One region of the Mesorhizobium sp. M6A.T.Cr.TU.014.01.1.1 genome, then DNA from elsewhere that is predicted to be linked to it. Evidence: predicted binding sites of a transcription regulator. Region 1 holds the regulator's gene; the other holds the start of a gene.
What was found. Region 1 encodes HrcA, which represses chaperone genes, less so after heat shock. Its sites were predicted from a motif close to GTTAGCACTCNCNNNNNGNGAGTGCTAAC; they were not measured.

Region 1 (4,612 bases):
CGACGATCTTATGTCCATCAAGCGAATGCATCAGATGCCCCAGATTCTTGGCTCGGCGAATTCGATCGAATTGCCGGAGGGGTCGCGAATATAGATCGACCGGCCGCCCTGCGGCCATTCGAACTCGCTTTCGATGGCGATTTTCTTCTGCTCGAGATGCGCTTTCCAGCGCACTATCTCGTCCGCGCTTGCGGCAAAGCAGAGATGGCCGTCGCCGACCGTGCCGTGCGGCGGCACTTTCAGCCTGGCGTCGGGCGCCGGCGGCACCTTGGTCGCCTCCGCGTTGAAGATGAGCAGCACGCCGTCCCCGCAACGGAAGAAAAGATGCCTGCCGTCGACCTTGCCCAGCAGATCGAGCCCAAGCACGCCGGAATAGAAGTCTTCCGCGGCATCGAGGTCGGTCACATAGAGGGCTGATTCGAGGATGGCGGTAGGAATCATGACAGAACCGAAAATTAACCTACAGCCATCTGCTGTAGGCTAACCAGTCGCGCAATGCCCTTCTTGGCCAGTTCCATCAGCGCCGTGAACTGCTCTTCAGAGAAAGGCTCACCCTCGGCCGTGCCCTGGATCTCGACGATGCCGCCCTTGCCGGTCATGACGAAGTTGGCGTCGGTGCCGGCCGAGGAATCCTCGAGATAGTCGAGGTCGATGACCGGCTGACCGTCATGGATGCCGCAGGAGATCGCCGCGACATGGTCTTTCAGCACCTTGGCGACGCTGGCCATCTGTCGAGCTTCCATCCAGCGCAGGCAGTCGTAGAGCGCCACCCAGCCGCCGGTGATCGAAGCGGTGCGCGTGCCGCCATCGGCCTGGATCACGTCGCAGTCGACGGTGATCTGCTGCTCGCCGAGCGCCTGCAGATCAACCACGGCGCGCAGCGAACGGCCGATCAGCCTCTGGATTTCCAGCGTGCGGCCGCCTTGCTTGCCGGACGAAGCTTCGCGGCGCATGCGTTCGCCGGTCGAGCGCGGCAGCATGCCGTATTCCGCCGTCACCCAGCCCTTGCCGGAATTGCGCATCCAGCCCGGCACCTTTTCCTCGAGGCTGGCCGTGCACAGCACATGTGTGTCGCCGAATTTCACCAGGCACGAACCTTCCGCGTGCTTGGAGACGCCACGCTCGAAGGAGATGGCGCGCATTTCGTCGAATTGGCGTTTGGAAGGGCGCATTCAGGCTTTTTTCCTATCTTTTTCGGAATCGTGGCCGGCTTGTAGCCGCATGGCGCGCAGGGCGCAAAGGAAAATGGCCGGTTGCGCGGGCACCGCCGAAGTCTATATCTTTGGGCCGGAGGTATTTGGCTCGAATGACCAAGGCAGTCGATCCCAGTTCCCAGTCGCCCGTGCTTCAGTCGCCCGCATTTCAATCGCCCGGGTTTCAATCGCCCGCGTTTCAATCGCTCGACATGCGCTCGCGCGACATCTTTCGGCGCATCGTCGATTCCTACCTGAAGGACGGCGAGCCGGTCGGCTCACGCAGCCTGTCGCGGATTCTGCCGTCTTCGCTGTCGCCCGCGACCATCCGCAACGTGATGAGCGATCTCGAGCATCTCGGACTGATCTACGCGCCGCATATCTCGGCCGGCCGGCTGCCGACCCAGGCCGGCCTGCGCTTCTTCGTCGATGCGTTCATGGAGCTTGGCGACCTCTCCGATGAGGAGCGCCGCACCATCGAGGCACAGGTGCGCGCCTCCGGCTCGGGCGCGACGCTGGAGCATATGCTTACCGAAGCCAGCCAGATGCTATCAGGCATGTCGCGCGGCGCCGGCCTCGTGCTTGCCGCCAAGAACGAGGTGGCGCTGAAGCACATCGAGTTCATCCAGCTCGAGCCGACCAAGGCGCTGGCCGTGCTGGTATCGCAGAACGGCGACGTCGAAAACCGCGTCGTCGATCTGCCCGCCGGCATCACCGTTTCGCAATTGCATGAAGCCTCGAACTTCCTCAACGCCCACATCCGCGGCCGCACGCTGGCCGAGGCGCGGATCGAGATCGCCCGCATCAAGGAAGAAACCAGGGCCGCCCTCGACACGCTGTCGCAGGACTTGGTCGAAAAGGGCCTGGCGGTCTGGGCAGGCGCCGACAGCGGCCTGCCGGCGCGTCTCATCGTGCGCGGCCGCGCCAATCTGCTGGAAAACGTCACGGCCCAGGCCGACATCGAGTTGTTGCGGCACTTGTTCGAGGATCTGGAGACGCAGGACGGGCTGATCCAGCTTCTCGATCTTGCCGAGGAAGGGTCCGGCGTGCGCATCTTCATCGGCTCGGAAAACAAGCTGTTTTCGTTGTCGGGCTCGTCGCTGGTCGTGGCGCCCTATCGCGACAAGGATGCCCGCGTCATCGGCGCGCTCGGCGTCATCGGCCCGACCCGGCTGAACTACGCACGCATCGTGCCGATGGTCGACTATACCGCGCAGCTTATTTCCCGCATGCTGCGATAATGCATGTCGCCCAAAAGCCTGCCCTCGGGCTTGACCTGTGATGCGCAAGCGGTTTTGGGATAACGACATGCATAAAAACAAGAAAGCAAAGCGCGTCGCAGGAACCCTTCAAACGCGACGCGCTTAGGCCGGACCTAAGGAGAAAAAAATGGCGCTGGAATCGTTCAAGGCCCAGATCAGCCTGTTGCTCGAGCAGATGATCAACCAGCCCGAGGATCAGCATGAAGTGCAGGAGCAGCTACGCGAAAAGCTGAGGGAAATGCGCGCCATGGGCCTGCCGCTGCCGGCCGATCTCGTCGCGCTGGAAAAGCGCCTCGACGACGATTTCTACGCAGCCGGAAACTGAGTTCTGAAAACCGATCGATTCCGTTTCAACTCTCCGTGTGCGCGTCATGCGCGTCACCTACGGCAAAAGTCCGTCCTGATCGGCGAGTTCGCCCGGCCGGTAGTTCTGGTGCAATCGAATCCGGGCCTCAGGGAGTACACGCCTGCCAGCCTTTGTGCGACAAGGCGCAGTCTTAAAAGTCGATTCCGTTTTGGGGTCATGCGCTAAGGCCGAAATCATGACCCTCACCGGATTCCTCGCCTACAGCGCGGCCCTCGGCATCGCCGCCGCCATTCCTGGCCCAGGTCTCACCGCGCTTATTGCGCGTGCGCTTGGTTCCGGCTTTCGCTCGGCGCTCGCCATGTCTTTCGGGCTGATGCTCGGCGATCTCACCTATCTCACCGCCGTGGTGCTCGGCCTGGCCCTCGTCGCTCAGACCTTCGGCATGGCCTTCCTGGTAATCAAGTGGCTGGGCGTCGCCTATCTCGCTTTCCTTGGCTGGCGCTTCTGGACGAGCGGCATCACGCCCGAAACGGTGGAGGCGAAGAAAGGCAGGGGCGGGCTGGTGTCGAGCTTTATTGCCGGCCTCGCCGTCACGCTAGGCAATCCGAAGACGATGATCTTCTATCTCGCCATCACGCCGACCATCGTCGATCTGAAGACCATCACGCTCGCCGATTACGGCATCCTCGTCGCGCTGACGCTCTTCGTGCTGCTGGTGGTGCTGGTGCCCTATCTGGCGCTGGCGGCCAAGGCGCGCGGGCTCCTGAAGTCGCCGCGTGCGCTGCGGGTGCTGAACCGCACCGCCGCCGGTTTCATGGTCGGAGCAGCGGCTGCGATCGCCGCCCGGCAATAGGCATCTCGCGGTCGAGCCATTCCTAAACAGGACACCGCCTGAAATGCTTTTCCAGGCCGAAGCTGTTTTCAGCATGCGTCCCACTCGGATATTTTCAACCGACAGACTATCTTGCGCGGCGGATGGCCCTATCTTATGCCCGCCTGACACTTGCCTGACTGACTCTGGCCAACCTGACTCTGGCCGGTCTGACCTCTGGCCCATCTGAACTCGGGGAGCGAAACCAATGAACAAGCCCGCCACCACCGCGCATGTGCCCGGCCGCGGCCGCATCTACAATTCGATCACCGAAACGATCGGCGACACCCCGCTGGTGCGGCTCGACAAGTTCGCCAATGAAAAGGGCGTCGTCGCCAATCTGCTGGCCAAGCTCGAATTCTTCAACCCGATCGGCTCGGTCAAGGACCGCATCGGCGTCTCGATGATCGAGGCGCTGGAGGCATCGGGCAGGATTGCGCCCGGCAGGACCACGCTGATTGAGCCGACCTCGGGCAACACCGGCATCGCGCTCGCCTTCGCCGCCGCCGCCAAGGGCTACAAGCTGATCCTGACCATGCCGGAGACCATGTCGGTCGAACGCAGAAAAATGCTGGCGCTGCTCGGCGCCGAACTGGTGCTTACCGAAGGGCCGAAAGGCATGAAGGGCGCCATCGCCAAGGCCGACGAGCTGGCCGCGACACTGCCCGACGCCATCATTCCGCAGCAGTTCGAAAATCCGGCCAATCCGGAAATCCACCGCCGCACCACGGCCGAGGAAATCTGGAATGACACCCAAGGCGAGGTCGACATCTTCGTCGCCGGCATCGGCACCGGCGGCACCATCACCGGCGTCGGTCAGGTGCTGAAGCAGCGCAAGCCCTCCGTGCATGTCGTCGCCGTCGAGCCGGAAGCCTCGCCGGTGCTGTCGGGCGGCCAGCCCGGCCCGCACAAGATCCAGGGCATCGGCGCCGGCTTCGCGCCGAAGATCCTCGACACGACGATCTATGACGAGATCGTC
Region 2 (4,612 bases), on a different contig from region 1:
ACACCGCCGGCGAGCTTGGCCAGCCGCTCCTGTAGCTTCTCGCGGTCGTAGTCGGAGGTGGTTTCCTCGATCTGCGCCTTGATCTGGCTGATGCGCGCCTGGATTTCATCCTTGCGGCCGGCACCGTCGACGATGGTGGTGTTCTCCTTCTCGATCAGCACCTTCTTGGCGCGGCCAAGCATCTCCAGCGTGACGTTCTCAAGCTTGATGCCGAGGTCTTCCGAGATCGCCGTGCCGCCGGTCAGGATGGCGATGTCTTCCAGCATGGCCTTGCGGCGGTCACCGAAGCCCGGCGCCTTGACGGCTGCAACCTTCAGGCCGCCGCGCAACTTGTTGACGACCAGCGTCGCCAGCGCCTCGCCCTCGACGTCCTCGGCGATGATCAGCAGCGGCTTGCCGGATTGCACGGCGGCCTCGAGCACGGGAAGGATGGCCTGCAGGTTGGAGAGCTTCTTCTCGTGGATCAGCACATAGGGTTCTTCAAGTTCGACCCGCATCTTGTCCTGGTTGGTGATGAAATAGGGCGAGAGGTAGCCACGGTCGAACTGCATGCCTTCGACCACTTCCAACTCCGTCTCAGCGGTCTTGGCCTCCTCGACAGTGATGACGCCCTCATTGCCGACCCTTTCCATCGCCTCTGCGAGGAAACGGCCGATCTCGGCATCGCCATTGGCAGAGATGGCGCCGACTTGGGCGATTTCGTCGTTCCTGGTCACCTTGCGGGCATTGGATTTCAGGTCGGCGACGACGGCGTCGACCGCCTTGTCGATGCCGCGCTTCAGGTCCATCGGGTTCATGCCGGCAGCGACCGCCTTGGCCCCTTCCCTGACAATGGCCTGAGCAAGAATCGTCGCGGTCGTGGTGCCATCGCCGGCGGTGTCGCTGGTCTTCGAGGCGACCTCGCGCACCATCTGCGCGCCCATGTTCTCGAACTTGTCCTCAAGCTCGATCTCTTTCGCCACCGTCACGCCGTCCTTGGTGATGCGCGGGGCGCCGAACGACTTGTCGAAGACAACGTTGCGGCCCTTGGGACCGAGCGTCACCTTCACCGCATTGGCGAGAATATCGACGCCGCGCAACATCTTCTCGCGGGCTTCGGTATGGAATTTCACATCCTTGGCAGCCATTGGATAACTCCTTCAAATAGGCAGCTTTTCGTTGACTGATTGCTTGTTGCGGCCCCGCTCAGGCGGCCTTCTTCACTTCGCCGGTCAATTCGATCACCCCCAACACGTCGCTCTCCTTCATGATGAGCAGGTCTTCGCCATTGAGCTTGATCTCGGTACCGGACCACTTGCCGAACAGGATGCGATCGCCGACCTTGACGTCCAGCGGCTGCAACTGGCCGCTATCGTCACGCGCCCCGGGACCGGCGGCAATCACTTCGCCTTCCTGCGGCTTTTCCTTGGCGGTGTCGGGAATGATGATGCCGCCCGCGGTCTTCTCGTCGACCTCGATGCGGCGGACCAGGATACGGTCATGCAATGGACGGAACGCCATGTCGTTCTCCTCATAGGACAAACAGATTTTCTTGGACCTCCCTTCGCAGCCGGCCGGTACAACGGCCGATGCGACGGTGCGCGACCCTTGCTCAGGCATCGCGCATATCGAATTAGTCTGCCGATCCAGGCTTTCAAGAGGACGCCGAAAAAATTTTAGCACTCGCCATGGTCGAGTGCCAACACACTGTAATTGTGGCGCTATTCCAGAATTTGAACTGACGGATGCGGCTTGAAATCGCGGCGCAGCCTTTCCGACATCCTCGTCGGTCCCGGCACGCCTGCCGGCGGCCGGAACCGATGAGTAAGCGGAGGCATTTTTCCATGCGGAGGACAGTAACGAGTTCTGGCTCCAGATGCAGGGTTTTGGCCCGACAACGGCAGAGATCCATTATTCCCGACTATCAGGACCTGCTGCAGCTCTCAATCTGGCAGGAATACGACATCACCCCGGATTTCCCGACGCTGAAGCATTTCCTCGACTATTGGGAACGTGAGATCGAAGGCCCGCTGCATTCCGTGCGCGTCGCCCATCATCGTCTGATCCAGCCCTCCGAGTGGCGAGCGGTGGGCGGCGTCATCACCCTGCAATGACACAGCAAGAGGCGGCGCCTTCATGAAAGTCGCCGCGTTTGCAACACAGCGCGTCGACGCTGCCGGTGGCGTCGCACATCGTCCCACGTCGCGACCGACGCCTACGGGCCTGTAGAGCGGCCGGCGACAAGGTCAACCTGAGCCGTCCCTTGGCCAACTACTCGGACACCAAGATCATGAGCCGCTAGGGAGATCAGAACTTGTAGGCCGCTCCGATGCGGAAATCGTGTGTGTGGATATCGACGGAAAGGTCCTCGTCTACCGGTTGGGAAACGAAATCCTTCTTGTCGAATTCCGTGTAGCGGTACTCGCCACGCAGGAGCCAGTTGTCGGTCAGCGCATATTCGCCGCCCGCGCCCAAGGTCCACCCGACAAGGTTGTCGTCGGCGGAGCCGTAGGGAGCGCCCGCGGCGAATTCCTCGAAACCGAAGCGACCAAAGGCGACGCCGCCCGTCACATAGGGCAGGAAGCGGTCAATGGCATAACCCAGGCGCATCCGAACCGAGCCGGTCCAGTCGATCTCGGTCGTGCTCGAGAAAATGTCGTCGCCCGGCGCTACATCCGAACCTCCGACATCGCCCCAGGCGATGTCGGCTTCGGCGCCCAACACGATACCGTTGGTGAATTGATAATTGTAGCCGACGTAGACCCCGCCGATGAACCCGTCGAGGTCATGGCGGTAGTTGTAGGCGGGGTTGATATAGATATAGTCGGCGCGGCCTTCGAAGACATAGCCGACCTGGCCGCCGACATAGAGCCCTGACCAGCTGTAGGCCGACTCGGCGACACGGACCTCCTCGACGACCGCGTCGGCAGCGAAAGCGGTCGACGCGAGGAACGATAGCGATAGACCGAGAAACAGCTTCTTCATTGGTGGCTTCCCCCTCATTGATGTGTGCTGTCGTTAACACAACCTGACGGCCGGCACTGTGGCATAAGCGCAACGGATAGTAGTATACGCGCAACAGAGGGGCGCGCATGAGTTCGATCGCAGGATACTTGGCACATGGAGCCGAAGAAAGGCTCTGAAGTGGCCGTGGAACGGCCGGAGATCAGCAACTGCGAGGGTGAAGAGAACGCACCCATCGCGACCATCCGTCGAGCCATCAATGACTGAACCACCCATGGCGTGGGATCGAGCGATCTCGATCCTCGGCATCAACAGAACCCGCGACAACGATCTAGGCCCATGGTGAAAGCCCTGGGCCTTCTTCCTTGGAGCAACCCCCAAAAGGACTGTGACCCGGCGCAGCCGCCCGGACGTCCTCCTGCGCTGGAAGGAATGTTGCGCCGAATGCAAGCGAAGGAGAGACCTGAAATGACGTTCCCGAGCTACATAAACCGGCCGGGCAGAAGATCGTCGGAGCCCTGACGTTCAGGTAGTTGACTTCAGGTAGTTGACGTTCAGGTAGTTGACGTTCAGGTGGATTTACGTCCCGTGACAAGCAGTCCGGCCGTGCGAGCCGCCTTGACGAAGGCCGTGCGAGCCTCGCGGGCGGTGCGCCAACCGTCGAGCGCGTCGCGGCAGGCGCGATAGGCTGCGCGCCAGCTCCGGCCCCGCGCCCGGTCCGGCCACTGCTGCATGCATTCGATGGCTTCCCAACTGCTGGCGACCTTGCGCTCTCCGACGGATTGGAGCTTGAGTGTGATCGGCTCGGAAAACGGGACGTCCTTCATCACTTTCTCCTTCATTCTGTTTTTAGAGCAAGTAGCATCCTCGAATAAGCAGGAAGGCGGCCCGATCGGCGCCGGTGAACGAGATGGTTCGTCTGCCTGCGCGCTTCAAGACCTCCCTGCCCAAACCCCTGTCCCCTGCCCGACGCAACGGCCGGCTATAAGTCGTCGTCCGGCGGCTCGAGAAGCCCGATCAGCGTCGCCACCCTTGCCGACGGCAGAGGGCGGCCCTCGTTCACCAGCGCCTCATCGGCGCCGACCCAGGCAAAGGCCTCGCGCAACTCCTCGATCGTCGCGCCGGTCGAGGCGATGTCGGCGATGACGGCGTCGTCCACCGGGCCCAGCACCGATATGATGTCGTCGCGTGTCATGGTCATGATATCCTCCATGCGGCGTGCCGGCGCGACCCACAAATGAAGGTTGAAACCGGCATTGCCAGCCACAATCTGGCAACAAAAAATCTGGCAGCGCGACAGAATCTGGGTCTTGATTTCGGGCTGACAATAACCAAATCAAAATTGCCGGTTGCTGAATGGGGCCGGCAGAACCCAGGGAGCGCCAGCTCTTTGGCGTTCTTCGTACTATATTGCTCTATGGAGGATGTAGCTATGAGAACCGCATCCGATTTTTCCCCGCTCTATCGGTCGAGCATCGGTTTCGACCGCATCTTCGACCTTCTGGAAAACGCGCCTCAGACTGACAGCTGGCCGCCTTATGACATCGAGCGAAGCGACGAAAACACCTATCGCGTGACAATCGCGGTCGCCGGCTTTTCCGAAGACGATCTCGACATCAGCCACGAGCCCAACCTTCTGATCGTCTCTGGCGAGCGCAAGGAACAGGAC

Region 2: a site for HrcA is predicted at 1,655-1,683, ahead of EN885_RS12260 (co-chaperone GroES). Genes of this name have one in related genera too.

What each region holds. Positions count from the first base shown of each region.
Region 1 covers NZ_RZPG01000021.1:98,065-102,676, forward strand. Annotated here, with positions in the region: gene rdgB (RdgB/HAM1 family non-canonical purine NTP pyrophosphatase) at 1-31, opposite strand, end outside; gene EN885_RS22825 (VOC family protein) at 31-441, opposite strand; gene rph (ribonuclease PH) at 456-1,172, opposite strand; gene hrcA (heat-inducible transcriptional repressor HrcA) at 1,307-2,434, shown strand; gene EN885_RS22840 (hypothetical protein) at 2,583-2,780, shown strand; gene EN885_RS22845 (LysE family translocator) at 2,998-3,615, shown strand; gene cysK (cysteine synthase A) at 3,842-4,612, shown strand, end outside.
Region 2 covers NZ_RZPG01000009.1:80,604-85,215, reverse strand. Annotated here, with positions in the region: gene groL (chaperonin GroEL) at 1-1,127, opposite strand, end outside; gene EN885_RS12260 (co-chaperone GroES) at 1,186-1,500, opposite strand; partial or broken gene EN885_RS12255 (protein usg) at 1,856-2,093, shown strand; gene EN885_RS12250 (outer membrane protein) at 2,287-2,964, opposite strand; gene EN885_RS12245 (DUF982 domain-containing protein) at 3,513-3,770, opposite strand; gene EN885_RS12240 (hypothetical protein) at 3,926-4,144, opposite strand; gene EN885_RS12235 (Hsp20 family protein) at 4,376-4,612, shown strand, end outside.